DNA from 2 places in the Dactylosporangium sp. NPDC050588 genome. Region 1 is predicted to be linked to the other one. Evidence: predicted binding sites of a transcription regulator. Region 1 holds the regulator's gene; the other holds the start of a gene.
What was found. The regulator HrcA, encoded in region 1, represses chaperone genes, less so after heat shock. The targets are predictions, from matches to a motif close to GGTTNGCACNCTCNNNNNGAGNGTGCNAACC.
Positions count from the first base shown of each region.

Region 2: groES (co-chaperone GroES) is a predicted target of HrcA. The motif match lies at 3,963-3,993, and genes of this name have one in related genera.

Region 1 is NZ_JBFAJA010000046.1:56,326-66,794, reverse strand. It holds gene AB0I21_RS29605 (VOC family protein) at 1-316, shown strand, start outside; gene AB0I21_RS29600 (serine hydrolase domain-containing protein) at 375-1,724, opposite strand; gene AB0I21_RS29595 (histidine triad nucleotide-binding protein) at 1,721-2,071, opposite strand; gene AB0I21_RS29590 (SDR family oxidoreductase) at 2,114-2,851, shown strand; gene AB0I21_RS29585 (16S rRNA (uracil(1498)-N(3))-methyltransferase) at 2,859-3,554, opposite strand; gene dnaJ (molecular chaperone DnaJ) at 3,616-4,740, opposite strand; gene hrcA (heat-inducible transcriptional repressor HrcA) at 4,773-5,795, opposite strand; gene AB0I21_RS29570 (DUF4870 domain-containing protein) at 5,981-6,616, shown strand; gene hemW (radical SAM family heme chaperone HemW) at 6,703-7,899, opposite strand; gene AB0I21_RS29560 (enoyl-CoA hydratase-related protein) at 7,917-8,693, shown strand; gene AB0I21_RS29555 (hypothetical protein) at 8,780-9,676, shown strand; gene AB0I21_RS29550 (phytanoyl-CoA dioxygenase family protein) at 9,801-10,469, shown strand, end outside.
Region 2 is NZ_JBFAJA010000001.1:85,279-95,747, forward strand. It holds gene AB0I21_RS00460 (ABC transporter ATP-binding protein) at 1-338, shown strand, start outside; gene AB0I21_RS00465 (DUF1707 domain-containing protein) at 343-627, opposite strand; gene ybaK (Cys-tRNA(Pro) deacylase) at 668-1,147, opposite strand; gene AB0I21_RS00475 (hypothetical protein) at 1,165-1,911, shown strand; gene AB0I21_RS00480 (class I SAM-dependent methyltransferase) at 1,905-3,053, opposite strand; gene AB0I21_RS00485 (hypothetical protein) at 3,058-3,840, opposite strand; gene groES (co-chaperone GroES) at 4,072-4,386, shown strand; gene groL (chaperonin GroEL) at 4,479-6,128, shown strand; gene AB0I21_RS00500 (molybdopterin-dependent oxidoreductase) at 6,267-7,733, shown strand; partial or broken gene AB0I21_RS00505 (WhiB family transcriptional regulator) at 7,912-8,250, opposite strand; gene AB0I21_RS00510 (LuxR C-terminal-related transcriptional regulator) at 8,431-9,192, shown strand; gene AB0I21_RS00515 (DUF5319 domain-containing protein) at 9,257-9,649, opposite strand; gene guaB (IMP dehydrogenase) at 9,805-10,469, shown strand, end outside.

The DNA.
Region 1 (10,469 bases):
CCTCGTCGACGCCTTCTACCAGGGCCTCTTCGGCTACCGGCAGGCCCGGGTCGAGGCCGACGAGCAGTTCGACTACACGGCGTGGAGCCTCGGCAACGCCGACCCCGTCGCCGGGCGGCTCACGATGACCGACGCGTGGGAGGGCATCCCGCCGCACTGGATGGTCTACTTCGCCGCCGCCGACACCGACCGCGCCGCCGACCTGGTCCGGTCGGCGGGCGGCCAGGTGCAGCACGGGCCGTTCGACTCCCCGCACGGCCGCATCGCGGTCGTCGTGGACCCCAACGGCGCCGTCTTCACGATCATCTCCCGCTGACCGCGCCCGGCCGTGCGGCACGGCCGGGCGCAGGGCGGCCCGCGGCGGCCCGCGGCGGTCAGAAGCGGTACTTGTCGAACGTCTCCTGGCCGCGCGTGAAGCGGTACGTCGCCCAGTGCAGCCGCTCGACCGTGCCGTCCCCGGCGCGGGTCAGCCGCAGCAGCTCGCCCGCCTCCCGCCCGGACACCGTGCGGAACACGTCCGGCTGGCCGTCGACCGGCGCGAAGACCGCCGGCGGCCGGTTCGCGGGCTGGTCCGCCTGCCGTGCCTGCAGGGCGCCGGAGTGCCAGCTGAAGACGTACTCGAAGCCCTCACCCCACCAGCGGCCCAGCAGCGAGCGGTACCGCTGCGGCGGCGGCTCGGCCGGCTGCCACGGCGCGATGTCGGCCGGGTCGCTCTCGACCGCCGCGGCGAGCAGCCGGTGCGTCAGGTCGATGACCTCACCGGCGGTGCCGGACGAGCCGAGCGCCGCCGCCCCGAACGCCGCGGGGGTGCCGGCGCCGCCGACCCGCCCGTAGGCGCCGGCGAGGAACCCCGGCATCGCCCCGTCGTGCCCGACGTGCACGATCCGGTCGCCGCCGGGCTGCGGCTGCAGGATCAGGCCCAGGCCGATCCCCCGCGCCCACAGCACGTCCTCGGTGACGGCCCGCGGCGCCCGCATCTCCTCGACCGTCTCCGCCGCCAGGACGCCGCCGGAAGGGTCGACCGCGCGCGGGTCGGCCAGGAACGCCGCCCACTTCGCCAGGTCCGCGGCGGTGCTCCACAGCTGCGCCGCCGGGCCGACCGCGCCGAAGTCGTCCGGGGGCTCCGGGTGCGCGTAGTCGGACCAGGCGTCGACCTGGTAGCCGACGACCGGCCGGGCCGGCGTGACGACGACGTCGTCCAGGCCGAGCGGGTCGAGGATCCGCTCCCGCAGCACCTCCTCCCAGGTGCCGCCGCGCAGCCGCCCGGCGAGGTGCCCGAGCAGCGCGATCGCGAGGTTGGAGTAGTGGAACCGCCGGCCGGCCGGCAGCACCCGCTCGGCCCGGTCGAGCTGGTCGAGCAGCGTGTCCACGTCGGGCGCCTGCATCGTGTCCCAGACGTCGCCGAACGGCTCGCGCTGCAACCCCGACAGGTGCGACAGCATCCTGCCGACGGTCAGGTCGCCGTGCGCCTTCACCGGCAGGTGCCGGGAGATCGGGTCGTCGAGGTCCAGGAGCCCCTCGTCGCGGCACTGCATGACCAGCACCGCCGTGAACGTCTTGGTGACCGAGCCGATCCGCAGCTGGCTGCGCTCGTCGACGTCCGCGCCGACGGTGAACGTCCACAGCGGCCGGTCCGCCCGGTGGATCGCGACGCTCAGCGCCGGGACCCGGGCCTCGGCCTGGACCTGACGGGCGAGCCGCTCGTACTTCTCGAGCGCGGTCATGCCGCCAGCATCCGGCCGAGCGGGCGGCCGCCGAGCACGTGCCCGTGCACGTGGAAGACCTCCTGGCCGCTGAACCGGCCGGTGTTGAAGATGATCCGGTACCCGTCGCCGGTCAGCCCCTCCTGCTCCGCCACCGCGGCACAGGCGGCGAGCACCTTCCCGGCGAGCGCCGGGTCGGCGGCGGCGAGCGCGGCGACGTCGGCGTGATGCGCCCTCGGGATCACCAGCACGTGCGTGGGCGCCTTCGGGTCGATGTCGCGGAACGCCAGGGTGTCGTCGGTCTCGTGGACCACGGTCGCCGGGATCTCGCCCGCGACGATGCGGCAGAACAGGCAGTCATCAGTCACAGTCGCATCGTATGTGGCCTGCGGCTCTTGTACGGTGCTGCCATGGCTGGACGCAAGGTGTTGGTGACAGGGGCATCCCGCGGCATCGGCGAGGCGGTCGCGCACGCGTTCGCCGCGGCGGGCGACACGGTCGCGGTGCACCACCGCGACTCGGCGGACCTCGCTGAGAAGGTCCGGGCGGCGCTGCCCGGCGACGGCCACGTGATCGTCTCCGGCGACCTGACCGACCCCGCCGCGGTCCAGGCCTTCGTCGACGGCGCGGCGCTCTCCCTCGGCGGCCTCGACGTGGTCGTCAACAACGCGGCCGTCGCCGTCGAGCACCCGATCCTCACCGACGACTACGCCACCTGGCAGGCCGCCTGGCAGGTGACCCTGGCCGCCAACCTGGCCGGCCCCGCCAACGTCTGCTGGTGCGCCGCCCGCCACCTCGGCGAGGGCGGCCGGATCGTCAACGTCTCCTCGCGCGGCGCGTACCGCGGCGAGCCCCGCTACCCGGCGTACGGCGCCGCCAAGGCCGGCCTGAACTCGCTGACCCAGTCCCTCGCCCTGGCCCTGGCCCCTCGCGGCATCGCCGTCAACGCGGTCGCCCCGGGCTTCGTCGCCACCGACATGGGCAACGCCGTCATGGCCACCGGCGACGGCGACGCGATCCGCGCGCAGAGCCCGTTCAACCGGGTCGCCCGGCCCGAGGAGGTCGCCGAGGCGGTGCTGTTCCTCGCGGGCTCGGAATGGTCCTCGGGCGCCGTCCTCGACCTGAACGGCGCCTCCTACTTCCGCTGAGCGGTCCTCACCAGCGGCCGAGGCGGACCGACAGGGCGGCCAGGGCGGCGGCGCCCGCCGTCGACGTGCGCAGCACCTCGGGGCCCAGCCGCACCGGGACGGCGTCGGGGAACGCGGCCAGCTCCTCCGGGGCGATGCCGCCCTCGGGGCCGACGACCAGGGTGATGTCGCCGCCGAGGGGGACGGTCGACAGCGGTTCCGACGCCTCCTCGTGCAACAGCAGGACGGTGCCGGCAAGGGAGAGCTGCTTCGTGGTTCGCGCGTCGGTGACCTCGGGCAGCCAGGCGCGGCGGGACTGCTTGACCGCCTCGCGGACCGTGGACCGCCACCGTTCGACCGGCTTGGCGTCCTTCCACCGCGCGATGCTGCGGGCCGCCTGCCACGGCACGATGCGGTCGACGCCGAGCTCCGTCATCAGCTGCACGGCCAGCTCCGCCCGCTCCCCCTTGGCGATCCCCTGCACGACGGTGATCCTCGGGTCGGGTGCGGGGACCTGCTTCAGTTCGCCGAGGTCGAGATCGAGCGCGCCCTTGTGCGCGGCCGCGACCACCGCCTGCCGCAGGCCGCCGCGGCCGTCGCAGAGCAGGAGCGCCTCACCGGGCGAGAGCCGCTGCACGTTGGCCGCGTGATGCCCCTCCGGCCCGTCGAGCCGCCAGTGGTCCCCGACCGGAAGATCGGGGACCAGGAAGAGCGGAAGGCTCACGCAGCGACACCCGGACCGGACAGCCCACACGCGTGAACGCCCTCCGCTACGCTCCGGCCGCTCACGCGTGTCCGTTGAAGGCGTCGCGCACACGGGAGAAGAAGCCGCCCTGCTTGGACAGCTCGGCGACCTCCTCGCCGCGGGTGCGGGCGAAGTCGCGCAGCAGCTTCTCCTGCTCCGGCTCCAGGCGCGTCGGGGTGCGCACGTCGAGGTGGACGTGCAGGTCACCGCGGCCGGTGCCGCGCAGGTGCGGGACACCCTTGCCGCGGATGCGCAGCGTCTGGTTGGGCTGGGTGCCGGCCTTGACGTCGACCGTCTCCTCGCCGTCGAGGGTCTTGATCGTCAGCCGGGTGCCGAGGGCCGCCGCCGTCATCGGGACGGTGACCCGGCAGTGCAGGTCGTCGTCCTTGCGGGAATACACGTCGTGCGGGCGCTCGTGGATCTCGACGTAGAGGTCCCCGGGCGGGCCGCCGCCGGGGCCGACCTCGCCCTGCTGGGCGAGGCGGATGCGCATGCCGTCCTCGACGCCGGACGGGATCTTCACGGTCAGCGTGCGGCGGGTGCGGACCCGGCCGTCGCCGCCGCACGTCGCGCACGGGTGCGGGATGACGGTGCCGAAGCCCTGGCAGGCCGAGCACGGCCGGGCCGAGACGACCTGGCCGAGGAACGTGCGCTGCACCGACTGGACCTCGCCGCGACCGCCGCAGATCTCGCAGGTGGTCGGGTGGGTGTTGGGCGCGGTGCCGGCGCCGGTGCAGGTGCTGCACACGACGGCGGTGTCGACGGTGATCGGTGCCTCGACACCGAACGCGGTCTCGTGCAGGTCGAGGTCCAGCCGCAGGATCGCGTCGGCGCCCGGCCGGATCCGCGGGCGAGGCCCGCGGCTGGCGGTCGTGCCGAAGAACGCGTCCATGATGTCCTGGAACCCTACGAACGCCCCGCCCTGCGGGCCGGCCCCGCCGCCACCGGGCGCGAGCGGGTCGCCGCCGAGGTCGACCATCTCCCGCTTACGCGGGTCGGACAGCACCTCGTAGGCCGCGTTGATCTCCTTGAACTTCTCCTGTGCCACAGGATCGGGATTGACGTCCGGGTGGAACTCGCGCGCCAGCCGCCGGTAAGCGCGCTTGATCTCGTCGGCCGTGGAGTCCCGTTTGACACCGAGAATTCCGTAGTAGTCCTTCGCCACTGAGTCCTATGCCCCTGACTCGTCCATGAGGTTCAACCTTGTCCCAGCAGATCGCCGACGTAGCGTGCCACGGCACGCACCGTGGCGATGTTTCCGGGGTAGTCCATCCGCGTCGGCCCGAGCACACCCATGCCGCCCACCACGATGGAGCCCGGCCCATAGCCGGTCGCCACGATGGACGCGCTGCGCAGGTCCTCGATCTCGTTCTCGTCGCCGATGCGGACCCGGGTCATGCTCGGCTCGACCTCGCCGAAGAGCTTGAGCAGGATGACCTCCTCCTCGAGCGCCTCGAGGATCGGCCGCAGCGAACCCTGGAAGTCCAGCAGACCGCCGCGGGCCAGGTTGGCGGTGCCGGCGAGCGCGATCCGCTCCTCGGTGCGCTCGACCAGGGTCTCCAGCAGGACGGTCGACAGGACGGTCATCGGCGGGCGCAGGCTCGGCCCGGACTCCTCGACGAGCGCCTGGACGAGTGGCGGGGTGTCCACGAGGCGCTTGCCGACGAGCTTCTCGTTGATCCTGCGGCGCAGCTCGGTGACGTCGTCGGCGAGGATCGGGCCGGGCAGGTCGACCATCCGCTGCTCGACCCGGCCGGTCTCGGCGATCATGACCACCATCAGCCGGGTGGTGGACAGCGGCACCAGCTCGAAGTGGCGCACGCTGGCCCGCGACAGGCTCGGATACTGCACGACGGCGACCTGCCGGGTCAGCTGCGCGAGCAGCCGCACGGTGCGGTGCACGACGTCGTCGAGGTCCACGGCGCCGATCAGGAACCGCTCGATCGCCCGTCGCTCGGCGGGGCTCAGCGGCTTGACGCGGGACAGCTTGTCGACGAAGAGCCGGTAGCCGGCGTCGGTGGGCACGCGACCGGCGCTCGTGTGCGGCTGCCGGATATAGCCCTCCTCCTCGAGGACGGCCATGTCGTTGCGGACCGTCGCCGGAGAGACCCGCAGGTTGTGCCGCTCGACGAGGGCCTTGCTCCCGACGGGCTCCTGGGTGGCGACGTAGTCCTCGACGATGGCACGCAGGACCTCGAGCTTGCGCTCGTCGAGAGCCATGCGCACCTCCTCGAGAAACTGGCACTCCCACTTTGTGAGTGCCAGTCTACGTCGCCCGCGCCGCCCACGGAATGATCGTCATGTGTGCGAACCGCCGCTATTGGACTGGTCTGCGCCAAGTTTGTCCAAAAGAAGTCATGCCACGTCGCTGGCGATACTTGATCGGTACCCCTACCGTGGCCCCCATGAGTGAACCACCTCGCCCCGGGGAGTACGGCGTGCCGCAGGACCCCAACAACCCCTATTCGATGCCGGGCGGGGCACAGTATCCGCCGCCGGGCCCGGACTACGGCCAGCAGCCGCCGGTCTCCGGTGGAGGTTACCCGCCGCCGACCAGCGGCGCGGGCTACCAGGACCCGAACGCCTACCAGCAGGGCGGTTACCAGCAGCCCGGTGGCTACCAGCAGCCCGGCGGTTACCAGCAGCCCGGCGGTTACCAGCAGCCGGGTCAGTACGGATACCAGCAGCCCGGTGGATACCCCGGCGCCGGCCCGGTCGGCTACGCGAACAGCGACGAGAAGACCTGGGCCCTGATCGCGCACTTCGGTGGCATTTTCATCGGCTTCATCGCCCCGCTCATCGCGCTGCTGGCCAAGGGCAACGAGTCGCCCACGGTCAAGGCGCACGCCAACGAGGCGCTGAACTTCCACATCACGTGGGGCATCATCCTGTTCGTGGGCGCCCTGCTGTCGGTGTGCACCTTCGGCCTCACGCTCATCGTGCCGTGGATCGTCATCGTCGTGTTCGCGATCATCGCGGGCATGAAGGCCAACGGCGGCGAGCTGTACCGCTACCCGATGACGTACCGCTTCATCAAGTAAGGCCCGATCGTTCGAGGGGCGGCCATCGAGCCGCCCCTCGCCATGTCCGGCCCCTCTGAGGGCAGGTCAGGTCAGGTGAGGGCAGGTCAGGTCAGGTCGCGGGCCACGGCGTCCGCCAGCAGGCGGCCACGCAGCGTGAGCACGGCCCGGCCCTCGGCGAACGGCTCGGCCTCCAGCAGCCCGTCGTCGAGGCAGCGGCGGGCGCCCTCCAGCGCCGGCGGCTCCAGGACGGCCAGGGGCAGGCCCGAGGCGAGCCGGATCCGCAGCAGCACGTCCTCGAAGCGCCGCTCCTCCTCGGTCAGCACCTCCCGCGCGTGCCCCGGCGACGCACCGTCGGCGAGGCGCGCCGCGTACGTGTGCGGGTGCTTCACGTTCCACCACCGCACCCCCCGCACGTGGCTGTGCGCGCCGGGCCCGAGGCCCCACCAGTCGCCGCCGCGCCAGTAGAGCTCGTTGTGCCGGCAGGGCGAGTCGCGGGACCAGTTCGACACCTCGTACCACGTCATCCCGGCCTCCGTCAGGGCCTGCTCGGCGGCGAGGTAGCGGTCGGCGGCCACGTCGTCGTCCGGGAACGGCAGCTCGCCGCGGCGCATGCGGGCCGCCAGCCGGGTCCCGTCCTCGACGATCAGGGCATACGCGCTCACGTGGTCCACGCCCGAGCCGATCACGGTGCGCAGGGACGCCGCGAAGTCCTCGGGGCGCTCGCCGGGCGTGCCGTAGATCAGGTCCAGGTTGACCCGCTCGAACCCGGCCGCGTGCGCCTCCGCGACCGCCGCCGCCGGCCGCCCGGGGGTGTGCCGGCGGTCGAGCACCGCCAGGACGCCCGGCGCGACGGACTGCATGCCCAGGGAGATCCGGTTGAACCCGGCCGCGCGCAGCTGCCGCAGCCCCGCCGCGTCGACGGACTCCGGGTTGGCCTCCGTGGTGACCTCGGCGTCGCCGGCGAGGCCCCAGGTGCGGTCGATGCCGTCGAGGATGCGGGCCAGCTCCGCCGGCGGCAGCAGCGTCGGCGTGCCGCCACCGAAGAAGACCGTGTCGACCCGCGGTGGCGCGACCACCTTGGCGGCCAGGGCCAGCTCGTCGAGGACCTGCTCGGCATAGCCGGCGCTCAGGACGCCCTCGTCGGCGGTGTACGTGTTGAAGTCGCAGTACCCGCAGCGGGACGCGCAGAACGGGACGTGGACGTAGACCCCGAACCCCGCCTCCCCCGCCGCGTCGGCGACCCCTTCGGGCAGCGCGCCGTCCCGCGGGATCGGCTCACCTTCTGGCAGTGTTCCGGGCATTTCACTAGTGTGCCCGCATGCCACTCGTACGGTCACAGACGGCGCATGGCGTGGCGACGGTCACGCTCGACAGCCCCGCCAACCGCAACGCGCTGTCGACGGCCCTGATCGAGGAGCTTCTCGCCGCGCTCGCCGCCGCCACCGCGGACGACGCCGTGCGGGTCGTCGTGCTCACCCACACCGGGCCGGTCTTCTGCTCGGGCGCGGACCTGAAGGAGACCGCGGCCGCGTTCGGCTCGGGCAAGCCGCCGATCAACCGGCTCGGCGAGGTGCTGACCGCGATCTGGGAGTGCCCGAAGCCCGTCGTCGCGCGGCTCACCGGGCCCGCCCGCGCGGGTGGCCTGGGCCTCATCGCCGCCGCCGACATCGCGGTCTGCTCGCTCGAGGCGACGTTCGCGTTCTCCGAGGTGCGCATCGGCGTCATCCCGGCCGTGATCTCCGCCACGGTGCTGCCGCGGCTGTCCCCGCGCGCCGCCGCGGAGCTGTTCCTGACGGGGGCGACGTTCGACGGCGCCCGGGCCCGCGAGATCGGTCTGGTCACCGCCGCCGTCGCCGCCGACCAGGTCGACGAGGCCGTCTCGGCGTTCGTCGCGGCACTGGTACGGGGAGCGCCGGGCGCCCTGCGCGGCACGAAGGAACTGCTCCGGCGACGGAAAGCCGACACGTTCCGTGACGAGCTGGCGGCCATGACAGAACTTTCCGTGTCGTATTTCGGTTCCGCCGAAGGAATCGAGGGAATCATGGCATTCCGGGACAAACGAGACCCAAACTGGATCCCTGACGGCGTCGCCTGAACGGCCGGACCCGTCCCGTCCCGGTGTGTAGCGCGGGGATGTGGTGGCGGGTGGGACGTACGCTGGTCAAGTTCTCAGGTCAGGAGGTGACGATGCGTACACGACACGTGCTGATCGCGATCGTGGTGCTCGGCATCGTCGCGACCGCCGGCATCTACGCGCTGCTGCAGAAGGTCGGCGACCACCTGCCGGCGCTGCTGCCGCCGGGCCGCGCCTGCGTCATCGACGCCGGTAGCGCGCCCGCCGCGTCGTCCGGCTCCTCCTCGACCGTCACCTCCGTGCCGCTGGACTCGGAGCAGGTCGCCAACGCCGCCACCATCACCGCCGTCGGCCTGCGCCGCGGCGTGCCCCGGCGGGCGCTGGTCGTGGCCCTCGCCACCGCGTGGCAGGAGTCGAAGCTGGAGAACCTCGCCGGCGGCGACCGCGACTCGATCGGCCTCTTCCAGCAGCGGCCCAGCCAGGGCTGGGGCAAGCCCGAGCAGATCGCCGACCCGCGCTACGCGGCGAACGCCTTCTACACCGCCCTGCTGAAGGTCAAGGGCTGGGAGAAGATGCGCGTCACCGACGCCGCGCAGGAGGTGCAGCGCAGCGCCCACCCCGAGGCGTACGAGAAGTGGGTCGACGAGTCGGAGATCATGGCCCGCGCCCTGAGCGGCGAGGCCACCGGCGCCGTCTCCTGCACCGTCACCGAGTCCTCCAGCCACGGCGTCGAGGCCGCGCAGACCCTCGCCGCCGGCGTCAAGCTCGACTGGGGCAACGTCAGCACCGCCGACGTCACCGACCTCGTCGGGGTCGCGCTCAAGGTCCGCGAGCAGAAGACCGGCTGGCAGTACGCGCACTGGATGGTCGCCCACGCCCAGGACCACGGCGTCAAGCGGGTCGCGTTCAACGACATGGAGTGGACCGCGAAGAGCGGCAGCTGGGCCCGGATCACGCAGCGTGGCGGCGCCGGCGGCGACCGCGTCGTCGCCGAGGTCTACTGACGCGCAGGTTGCACGCCGTTCGGACGCGATTTCGCACTGTCCGGTGGAGAACTCCCGACTCGGTCCGTTGTACACCTCGCGTTACCATCGGTCGTTCCCTGGTTGACGAAAGTAAGGGGAGGACATGACGTCCGCTGCACCCGACTACGGCGGTCTGACCGGCTATGAGCCGATCAGCGAGGCCGACCGCAAGGAATTCCTGGACCAGGGCTTCCTGCTGGTCCGCAACGTGTTGAAGGAAGACCACCGCGCGCAGCTCGAAGCCGCCATGGACCGGGTCTACGCCGAGGAGCAGGCGGCCGGCTCCAGCAGCATGAAGAAGGACGGCACGCTGCACCTGCTGGGCTTCCTGAACCGTGACGAGCTCTTCGGGCACCTGCTGACCCAGCCGACCCTCTTCCCATACATGTGGGGCCTGGCCGGCTGGAACATCTACACGCACCACAACCACCTCGACATCACCCCGCCGGCGGCGATGACCGAGGCTCCCTCGTGGGGCTGGCACCAGGACGGGTACCGGCAGAACTCCGACCCCGAGACCATGGACCCGAACCTCCCGCGGCCCATGTTCTCGCTGAAGATCGCCTACGTCATCTCCGACCTCTCGGAGAAGGGCCGCGGCGCCACCAAGGTCATCCCGGGCAGCCACCTCTGGAACTCGCTGCCCCGCCCGGCCGACACCACGGTCGAGAACCCGGACCCCGAGGGCACCGTGGAGATCACGGCCAACCCGGGCGACTGCTTCATCTTCGACCGGCGCCTCTGGCACTCCCGGTCGCCCAACTACTCCGAG
Region 2 (10,469 bases), on a different contig from region 1:
GCGAGCCGCCGCTGTCCCCGGCCCAGGCGCAGCAGCTCGCCCTGGCCCGGCTCGTCCTCGCCGACCCGCACACGCTGGTCCTGGACGAGGCGACGTCCCTCATCGACCCCCGTGCCGCCCGCCACCTGGAGCGTTCACTGGCGGGCGCGCTGCACGGGCGGACCGTCATCGCCATCGCGCACCGGCTGTTCTCCGCCCACGACGCGGACCGGGTCGCCGTCGTCGAGGACGGCCGGATCACCGAGCTCGGCACCCACGACGACCTGGTGGCCGCCGGCGGTGCCTACGCCGCCCTGTGGCGGTCCTGGCACGGCACCACCCACCAGCCCACGGCGTAGCGGGTCAGTGGAACGCGGCGTAGACGAGGCCCAGCAGGACGGCCGCGACCAGCGCGATCGCGAACACCCACAGCACGTGGCGGTCGTTCGACGCGCCCGCGGGCACCGGCGTCGGTGCCGGTGGCAGCGCCGGCAGGTCGTGGGTGGCGGCGCGCAGCTCGGCGAGGGTCTTCGCGGCGAGGACGGTGTCGCAGCGGTCGGTGAACTCGTCCAGGGTGAGGCGGCCGGCCTGGGTGTGGTGCTGGAGCGCGTCGATCACCCGCCGGCGGTCCTCGTCGGAGGCGCGCATGGCCGGCGCGTGCGGGCGGGCCTCGTCCGGCGGGGCATGGTCAGTGGGTCGCGATGGGGGCGAGGACGGCGCCGGTGACCTTGACCAGGTCGTCGGGGGCGAGCTCGATCTGCAGGCCGCGCCGGCCGCCCGAGACGTACATCGTGGACAGTCCGGACGCCGAGGCGTCGATGACGATCGGGAGCCGGGAGCGCTGGCCGACGGGGGAGATGCCGCCGGTCACGTAGCCGGTGGCGCGTTCGGCGGCGGCGGGCTCGGCCATCGCGGCGCGTTTGCCGCCGACGGCGGCGGCCAGGGCCTTCAGGTCCAGGGACGCGGAGACGGGCACGACACCGACCGTGAGCTGCCCGTCGACGGTGGTGACGAGGGTCTTGAAGAGGCGGTCGGGCGCGACGCCGAGGGCGGCCGCGGCGGCCTCGCCGTAGGAGGCGGCCCGGGGGTCGACCTCATACGTGTGTGGAGTGAACACGATCTTCTGCCGCGCCAACAGTGCGGTCGCCGGGGTGCCCTTGCTCGCCACTGGCCCACAATAGCGAGATGCAGATCGGTGCCGTCCAGATGTACCTGGGCTTCGGGCACATCTTCCTGGGCGCCACCAGCGGCCGGGACATGTCCGTGTTCGACGGCGACGGGCCGATCACGGCGACGGACCGGCACGTGCGGGTGGCGGCCAGGCCGCAGGTCGGGCTGGTCAGGGTCAGGCTGTGGCAGGGGGCGGGGCCGCGGGTCGGGCGGCTGGTGTTCGACGGGGTGCTGGACCTGCCGGACGCGCGGTTCTGCGTGGAGGAGGCGACGGGGCTGTCGCGGTTCGTGACGAAGGTCAGCTCGGTGGAGCCGCGGGTGCTCGTCGCCGTCGACGACCCGGGGCACGCGTCGCGGATCGACGTGGTGCTGGAGCCGGAGTTCGTGCCGCGCAGCGCGCAGGTGTGGACGTCGGGCGATCCGCCGTTCCCGAAGCTGACGGTCGCGCCGACCGCGCCGCGGCACCGGGCGGACGTGTTCGCCGACGCGCTCGCCGGGCACGACTTCCCGCGGCGGCGGCTGGCGGCGGCGCTGACGGTGATGGCGGAGGAGCGGCGGGTCCGGGGGTCGGAGCAGATCGTCGCGTTCTTCATCAACGACGTCGTCGAGTGGCTGCGGTGGCTGCACGAGCGCGTGACGTGGGACATGTGCCGGGAGTCGGGGCGGATGCTCACGGAGCAGCTGGGCCGCCGCCCGCCTGAGGACCTCGCCGACGACGTCCTCATCGACCTCCAGCGGCGCCTGGGGCAGCAGCTCTACTGAACGACGGGCCGCAGCAGGAGCACGGCGGGGGCGCCGGCGACCCTGGTCAGCGCGATCACCGCGGGCCGGGTGCCGGACAGGCGCAGCGACCTGCGCAGCTCCTCCACGTCCAGTGCCGAGCCGCGTTTCAGGATCGTCAGGGAGCCGACGTCGAGGGCGCGCAGCGCCGCCCGGAGTCGCTTCAGGGCCACCGGCAGCTGGTCGAGCACCTCGTAGCAGCGCCCGAACGGGGTCGGCACGGCGGAGGCGGTGTAGACGTAGGCGATGGTCGGGTCGGCGAGGGCGCCGTCGACCGTGGCGGCGAACTCGGCGACGAGATGCGACCGCACCACCGCCCCGTCCGGGTCATACACGAAATTTCCGACCTGTCCGACGGGTGCGGCGGTCGTGCCGGAACCGGTCAGCGAGCAGACCTGTGCACCCTGGAACAGGGTCGCGCGGCGGGGAGCGGCCGCGAGGGGGCCGCACCAGGCGGCGGCCTCGACCACGTCACCGTCGACCGAGACCCATTCTCCTTCCGCGCCGGGCGGCAGCAGCGCGTGGTCGATGCCGGGCGCGAGCTTCAGCACCGTCATCGGCACCCGCGCCGCCAGGCCGACCACGAAGTCCCACGGCGGCGAGTAGGCGCGGGGGTCGAACACCCGCCGCCCGCCGGACGTGCGCCTGGCGGGGTCGCAGAACACGGCGTCCACCTCGTCGAGGGGCACCTCGGTCGCGTCGCGGGCCTCCACCAGTACACCGGCCGCCAACCCCAACGCGTGGACGTTGGCCGACGCCGTCGAGGCCGTCTCCGGCGAGGCGTCGACCGCGTGCACGCGCAGCCCGGCGCGGGCGAAGGCGATCGTGTCGGCACCGATGCCGCAGCCGAGGTCGGCGACCCGGGTGGCGCCCGCGGCGGCGAGCCGGGCCGCTCGCCGGGCCGCGACGGGAGCCCTGGTCGCCTGTTCGAGGCCGGCGCGGGTGAAGTGCATCACCGCCGCGTCGGCGCCGAACTTCGCGACCGCCTTGCGCCGCAGCGCCACCTGGGTGAGCGCGGCGGCGGCGAGGTCGGGTGGGAAGCCGGCCGCCCGCAGCGCCGATGCGGCGGCGAGCGGGTCGCCGTCAGGGAGTGCGGCCGCGGCCTGGATCGCCTGTTCGAGCATGCGTCTATGAAATCCCTAGGATGCCCCCGGCCTTGCCGAGGCTCTTGCGAACCTTGAAGGTATAGCTGTCGCCGGCGTTCGACGAACCGTGCACGAGCCAGTAGTCGCCCTTGTCCTCCTTGGGCTGGCTCTCGGTCCAGTTCGGCGGCGCCTTCTTGCCGCCGTAGCTGCTGGCGATCGACTGGCTGGAGTAGCTGGCCATCCGGGCGGTGTTGCCGTTGTACCAGGCGTTGATGAAGCTCTGCACGTAGCTGGACGCGTCCGACGGATACTCGGTCTTCTCGATGACGACGTCGGTGATGGCCTGCGGCTTGCCCAGGTTGTGCTCGTCGATCGTGACCTGGAGCTGGTCGCCGTGGTCGTTGCGCAGGACGCACTCGGAGCCGTCCTTCTTCACGTACTTCCAGTTGTGGTCGGCGCCCTTCTCGATGTACTGGAAGTTGGACACGGCGCCGCTGCTCGCGAGCTGCTTGATCCGGTTCATGTCGTTCTTGGTCCAGGCGGACACGGCGGCCTGGCAGTAGCCCTTGGCGTCACCCGGATAGGTGGGTCCGGCGGCGCTCTTGTCCGCGACCGGATCCTGGGTGCCGCCGGTCCCGCCGGTGCCCCCGGTGCCGCCACCGCCGGGCGACGCCGAGGCGCCGCCGGGGCCCTCGCCGAACTCGGCCGAGTTCGAGGGGCCGTTGCTGGCCTCCGCGGCAACGTCGCCGCCGTCCTTCTTGCCGCAGGCGGCGAGGGACCCCATGGCCAGGGTCGCGACGATCAACGTGCCGAGCAGCCTCTTCATACAGGTGAGCGTAGATCGGTATGCGATGTCCGGCCGCTGTCCGTCGCGTAGCCGACGACGGGTGAATTCGTGGCGTGTTTGGCACTCTCCTTGACGGAGTGCTAGCCAGCGACATAACCTCCGATTAGCACCCTCGACATGAGAGTGCCAGCCAACCGGCTGGAGCCGGCACCCGCGACGACGGCTTCACCGGGCACTCGATAGCGTAAGAAATCGATACCCCAGGAGGGTATGCCCGTGACTACCGCGACGAAGGTTGCGATCAAGCCGCTCGAGGACCGCATCCTGGTCCAGGCCAACGAGGCTGAGACGACCACCGCCTCGGGCATCGTCATCCCGGACACCGCCAAGGAGAAGCCCCAGGAGGGCACCGTCCAGGCTGTGGGCCCCGGTCGCATCGACGACAAGGGCAACCGGGTCCCGATCGACGTCAAGGTCGGCGACACCGTCATCTACTCGAAGTACGGCGGCACCGAGGTCAAGTGGGGCGGCCAGGAGTACCTCGTGCTCTCCGCCCGTGACGTCCTCGCGGTCATCGAGAAGTGACCCAGACCAAGTAGATCAGTGGCCACCGCCCCGGACCCGTGCGCAGGAGCGCTGCGGCCGGGGCGGTGTCGCTTTGAAGGGACATCACACGCATGGCGAAGATCCTGAGCTTCTCCGACGATGCGCGGCACCTGCTGGAGCATGGCGTCAACCACCTGGCCGACACGGTCAAGGTCACGCTCGGCCCGCGCGGTCGCAACGTCGTCCTGGACAAGAAGTTCGGTGCCCCGACGATCACCAACGACGGCGTGACGATCGCGAAAGAGATCGAGCTCGCCAACCCCTATGAGAACCTCGGCGCCCAGCTGGTCAAAGAGGTCGCCACCAAGACCAACGACGTCGCCGGCGACGGCACCACCACCGCCACCGTGCTGGCCCAGGCGCTGGTCCGCGAGGGCCTGCGCAACGTGACCGCCGGCACCAACCCGGCGGGCATCAAGCGCGGCATCGACCAGGCGACGGCCGCCGTCGTCAAGGCGCTCAAGGACAAGGCGACCCCGGTCGCCAGCCACACCGAGATCGCCCAGGTCGCCACCATCTCCGCGCAGGATGCCACCATCGGCGACCTGATCGCCTCCGCGATGGAGCGCGTCGGCCGCGACGGCGTCATCACGGTCGAGGAGGGCTCGACCCTCACGACCGAGCTCGAGGTCACCGAGGGCATGCAGTTCGACAAGGGCTACATCTCCCCGCACTTCGTGACCGACGTGGAGTCGCAGGAGGCGGTGCTCGAGGACACCTACGTCCTCGTCACCACCCAGAAGATCGCCGCCATCGAGGAGCTGCTGCCGCTGCTGGAGCAGATCGTCAAGGACAACAAGCCGCTGCTGATCATCGCCGAGGACGTCGAGGGCCAGGCCCTGTCGACCCTGGTGGTCAACGCCATCCGCAAGACCTTCAAGGTCGTCGCGGTCAAGGCGCCCGGCTTCGGCGACCGGCGCAAGGCGATGCTCCAGGACATCTCGATCCTCACCGGTGCCGAGCTCGTCGCCCCCGAGCTGGGCTACAAGCTCGAGTCGGTCGGCACCGAGGTCCTCGGCAAGGCCCGGCGCGTCGTCGTGGGCAAGGAGCTCACCACGATCGTCGACGGCGCCGGCGAGCAGAGCGAGGTCTCCGCGCGGGTCGAGCAGCTCCGCAAGGAGATCGAGGCCTCCGACTCCGACTGGGACAAGGAGAAGCTCAACGAGCGGGTCGCCAAGCTCGCCGGTGGGGTCGCGGTCATCAAGGCCGGCGCCGCCACCGAGGTCGAGATGAAGGAGCGCAAGCACCGCATCGAGGACGCGATCTCCGCGACCAAGGCGGCGGTCCAGGAGGGCATCGTCCCCGGCGGCGGCGCCGCCCTGGCCCAGGTGCTCCCGGTCCTCGACGGCGACCTCGGCCTGACCGGCGACGAGAAGGTCGGCGTCTCGATCGTGCGCAAGGCGCTCGTCGAGCCGCTGCGCTGGATCGCGCAGAACGCGGGCTTCGACGGTTACGTCGTCGTCGGCAAGGTCGCCGCGCTCGACTTCGGCCACGGCCTCGACGCCGCCACCGGCGAATACGTCGACCTGGTCAAGTCCGGCATCGTCGACCCGGTGAAGGTGACCCACAGCGCGGTCTCCAACGCCGCCTCGATCGCCGGCCTGCTGCTCACGACCGAGAGCCTGGTCGTGGACAAGCCGGTCGCCCCCGAGCCCGCCGCCGCCGGTGGCGGTCACGGCCACGGGCACGGCCACGGCCACTCGCACGGCCCGGGCTTCTGAGTTCCGAGCGTCGGAAGAAGGGCCCGGTCCTGTGACCGGGCCCTTCTTCCTTATGGATCGATTACCGCCCTTGGTGGGTGGTGGTGCGCGGCGCAGACTGGAGCCGTGCTCAGCAAACGGAACGGCGCGCTCGCCGGCATGGCCGCCGCAGGGGCGGCGCTCGGCGTCGCCGAGGTCGTCTCGATCCTGACCGGCGCGACCACCTCCCCGCTCGTTTCCGTCGGCGGGGTCGTGATCGACGCGGTGCCCGCACCCGTGAAGGACTTCGCGGTCGCGGTCTTCTACACGTACGACAAGATCGCGCTGCAGGCCGGGACGCTGCTGATCCTCGCCGTCTTCGCGGCCGTCGTCGGGATCCTGTCACTGCGCCGGATGATGTACGGGTATGCCGGCATCGGCCTGTTCGCCGTGATCGGCGTCCTGGCGGCGATGACCCGCCACGACGCGCCCTGGTACGCGTTCGTGCCGGCGGTCGCCGGGGCGCTCGCCGGCGCGGGGGTGCTGCGGTGGCTGCTGGTCCGGCCGCCGATCGAGTCGTATGAGCAGCGCCGCTTCTTCCTGCGCGCCGCCGGTGGCACGCTCGCCGCCGCGTTCGTCGCCGGCTTCACCGCCCGCTGGTGGGCGACCCGCCGCGACGTCGAGGCCGACCGCGCGGCCGTGCGCGTCCCGGTCGTGCCCGACGCCGCCACGCCGTTGCCGGCGGAGGCCGACGCCAACCTGCCGGACCTGGCCCCGTTCGTGACGCCGAACAAGGACTTCTACCTCATCGACACCACCCTCGTCGTGCCGCAGGTGTCGCCGGAGGACTGGACGCTGCGCATCCACGGCCGGGTCGAGAAGCCGCTCACCCTCACCTTCGACGAGCTGCTCAAGCGGCCGATGATCGAGCGGTACGTGACGCTCGCCTGCGTCTCCAACGACGTCGGCGGCGGCCTGATCGGCAACGCGAAGTGGCAGGGCGTGCGGATCGCCGACCTCCTCGACGAGGTCCGGCCGAAGGCCGGCGCCGACCAGGTGGTCAGCAGGTCCGTCGACGGGTGGACCGCCGGCACCCCGACCGCGCTGCTGCGCGACGGGCGGGACGCGATGCTCGCGATCGCGATGAACGGCGAACCGCTCCCGATCGAGCACGGATTTCCCGTTCGGATGGTGGTGCCCGGCCTGTACGGCTACGTATCGGCCACGAAATGGCTCGCCGAGCTGGAACTGACGTCGTTCGCCGACTTCGACGCGTACTGGATCAATCGCGGCTGGGCCCGGAAAGGGCCGATCAAGACACAGTCGCGGATCGACACGCCCCGCGACGGCGGCCGGCCCGCGGCCGGCCAGGTCGTCATCGCCGGGGTCGCCTGGGCCCAGCACCGCGGCATCTCCAAGGTCGAGGTCCGCGTCGACGACGGCCCCTGGCAGCAGGCGAAGCTCGCCGCCGTGCCGTCGATCGACACCTGGCGGCAGTGGACGCTGCCGTGGACCGCGACGCCCGGCAAGCACCGGCTGACCGTCCGCGCCACCGACAACGGCGGCGACACCCAGACAGACGCCGTGGCGCCGCCGGACCCCGACGGCGCCACCGGATGGCACTCGGTGCAGGTCGAGGTGCGCTGACCTGCCCATGTCCGCCGGCGCGGCGGCCGGCGGCTCGTACTTGGAGACTCGATCCCCGCCGTTACCGGGCGGCGGGGCGGGCGCGGTCGGTGCCGGCGCGGCGCCGCTGGGCCGGCACGCTGGGCGCCGGGTGGGTGCGGATCGTGCGCAGCTGGATGGGCGGCGGCGAAGGACGCAGCCCGAGCTTCGCCTCCAGACGCGACACGTCGACCTTCTCCTGGCCCCGCACGGCGCAGTCCTCCCAGCCGACGGCCAGCAGCCGCAGGCGCTCGCCCTCGCTGAAGCCGCCCCACACGCCGTACGGCTCGCGGGTCGCCAGGGCCTGCGCGGCGCACTGCGCCCGGACCGGGCACGCCCGGCACACGTTCTTCGCCGCCGCCTCTCGCCGGCCGCGCGACGCGCCACGCTCGCCGTCCGGGTGGAAGAACTGCGCGCTGTCCCGCCCGCGACACAGGCCGAGACGCTGCCAGTCCCACATGTCCGCGATCGGGCCGGGCAGTCGAGTCACATTCGTCATTCGCCCCTCCTTCCTAGCTTGCGGGCCGGAATTCGCGAGTGGCACAAACCTTGTACAACGCGCGAGACCGCCGCAGGTAACGGGATGTCGTCGGTCAATTTCTCGTAGGCCAATCGCGGCGAAACCACGTCTAGATCTCGCCATTTCGTGTTTCTCTCTTTGAGAGAGAGGAGCACGACGGTGCGTACGATTTTGGTGTGTGTGCGAACACAGGTCGCGGCACAGACGGTCGCCGCAGCCGCGGCCAGGCTCGGAGTGGCACACGCGGTGCGGACCGCCGTCACGATGGTCGAGGCCCTGGCCCGTCTGAGTGAGCAGCCCGCGGACCTGGTGCTGGCCGACCCGACCCTCGCCCGGCCCGACAGCGCGGAGTTCTCCCGCCGCGTCCTGGCGGTGTCGCCGGGCTCGACGGTGGTCTTCTTCGGCACGGAGGAGCCGCGCGCGGCGGCGGCGGCGATCGCGGCCGGCGCCAGGGCGGTCATCCGGGTCGACACGGCGGACCCGGTCACGACGCTCGCCAAGGCGGTGCTGCTGGTGCTGAGCCAGGTCGGCCGCGGCAGCAACGGTGAGCCGGTCCTGCCCGCGCGGGTCGGCACGCCGGCCCAGACGCCCGGCGGGATGCTTCCGGCGGGCCGGGGGCTGCCCGGTGCGGCGAGGACGGCGGTCGGGGTGCCCAACGCGCGCATCGTGGGCGCCGGCGTGCCGCAGCAGCGCGGCGACATGCCCGGCGAAGCGCCGCGGCGGCGCGTCGAGCTCACCGAGCGCGAGCTGCAGGTGCTGCGCGGCATGGCGGACGGCAAGAGCAACGCCGAGATCGGCCGGGAGCTCTTCGTCTCCGAGGACACGGTCAAGACGCACGCTCGCCGGCTGTTCCGGAAACTGGGAGCACGCGACCGGGCACACGCCGTAGCGGCGGCCTTCCGTGCCGGGTTGGTGAGCTAGCGTCGCGTGCCATGCCGCGTCGGTACCCCGCGCGCGGCAAACCTAAACGAAGGTCCCCAGGGACTCAGCCTTCGTTGTCGTCCGTGGCGCTCGCGAGTGCGTCGTGGACCCCGTCAGCGTAACCCCGCGCGTACTCCCATGTGACGTAATGGTCCGGGTCCGGGTCGAAAGCCGGCTCGTGCACCCGCGGCCGGCCCGACGTGAGCAGGTGCTTCAGGTTTCCCCGCAGCAGGTCCCAGTCGAAGTAATGCGGCTCGTGGCAGTCCTCACACTCGATGACGAGCCCACGGACACCGATCGCCGTGAGCAGCGCCTGGTAGATCTCGAGGTCGGCAAGGTCCTCGAGAACGTCCTGGCGCTCGGCGGCGGTCAACGGGTCGTCGGCACCGCTGTCGTCGAGCTCGGCCGAAGGATCGGCCGGGTCACCGGCGAACGGGTCGATGGGCTCTTCGTGCACGCCTCAACGGTAGCCCTAATACCGGCATGTGTGGGGCTCGGTGTGCGGAGCGGTAGTAAGCCAGGGCACGTCCGGCTATGGCGGAGGGGGTGCGCCGTCGGGGCGGAAGTACGATGAGACGCACCCGCCGGAGACCGAGAGCTGGGATGCGCTTCATGGAATTCTCGCCGCGACCTGACGTGCTGTCACGCCCTTCCGGCAGCTCCGAGCTGCCTTTGGGCCTGACCTTCGACGACGTGCTGCTGCTTCCGGGCGAGTCGGACGTCGTGCCGAGCGCCGTCGACACGTCGAGCCACGTCACCCGCAACATCACCCTGCGCATCCCGCTGGTCTCCAGCGCGATGGACACGGTGACCGAGGCCAGGATGGCGATCGCCATGGCGCGCCAGGGCGGCATCGGCACGCTGCACCGCAACCTGTCGATCGACGACCAGGCGCAGCAGGTCGACCTGGTGAAGCGGTCCGAGGCCGGGATGGTCACCAACCCGGTGACCTGCTCGCCCGACGACACCCTCGGCGAGGTCGACAAGCTCTGCGGGCGATACCGGATCTCCGGCGTCCCGGTCGTCGACGGCGCCGGCCAGCTCGTCGGCATCGTCACCAACCGCGACATGCGCTTCGTGTCCGATCCGGCGACGCCCGTCCGCGACATCATGACCGTCACCCCGCTCTACACGGCGCTGGTCGGGGTCAGCAAGGACGAGGCCCGCGCGCTGCTGCGCAAGCACAAGGTCGAGAAGCTGCCGATCGTCGACAGCTCCGGCAAGCTCCGCGGCCTCATCACGGTCAAGGACTTCTCCAAGAGCGAGAAGTTCCCGCA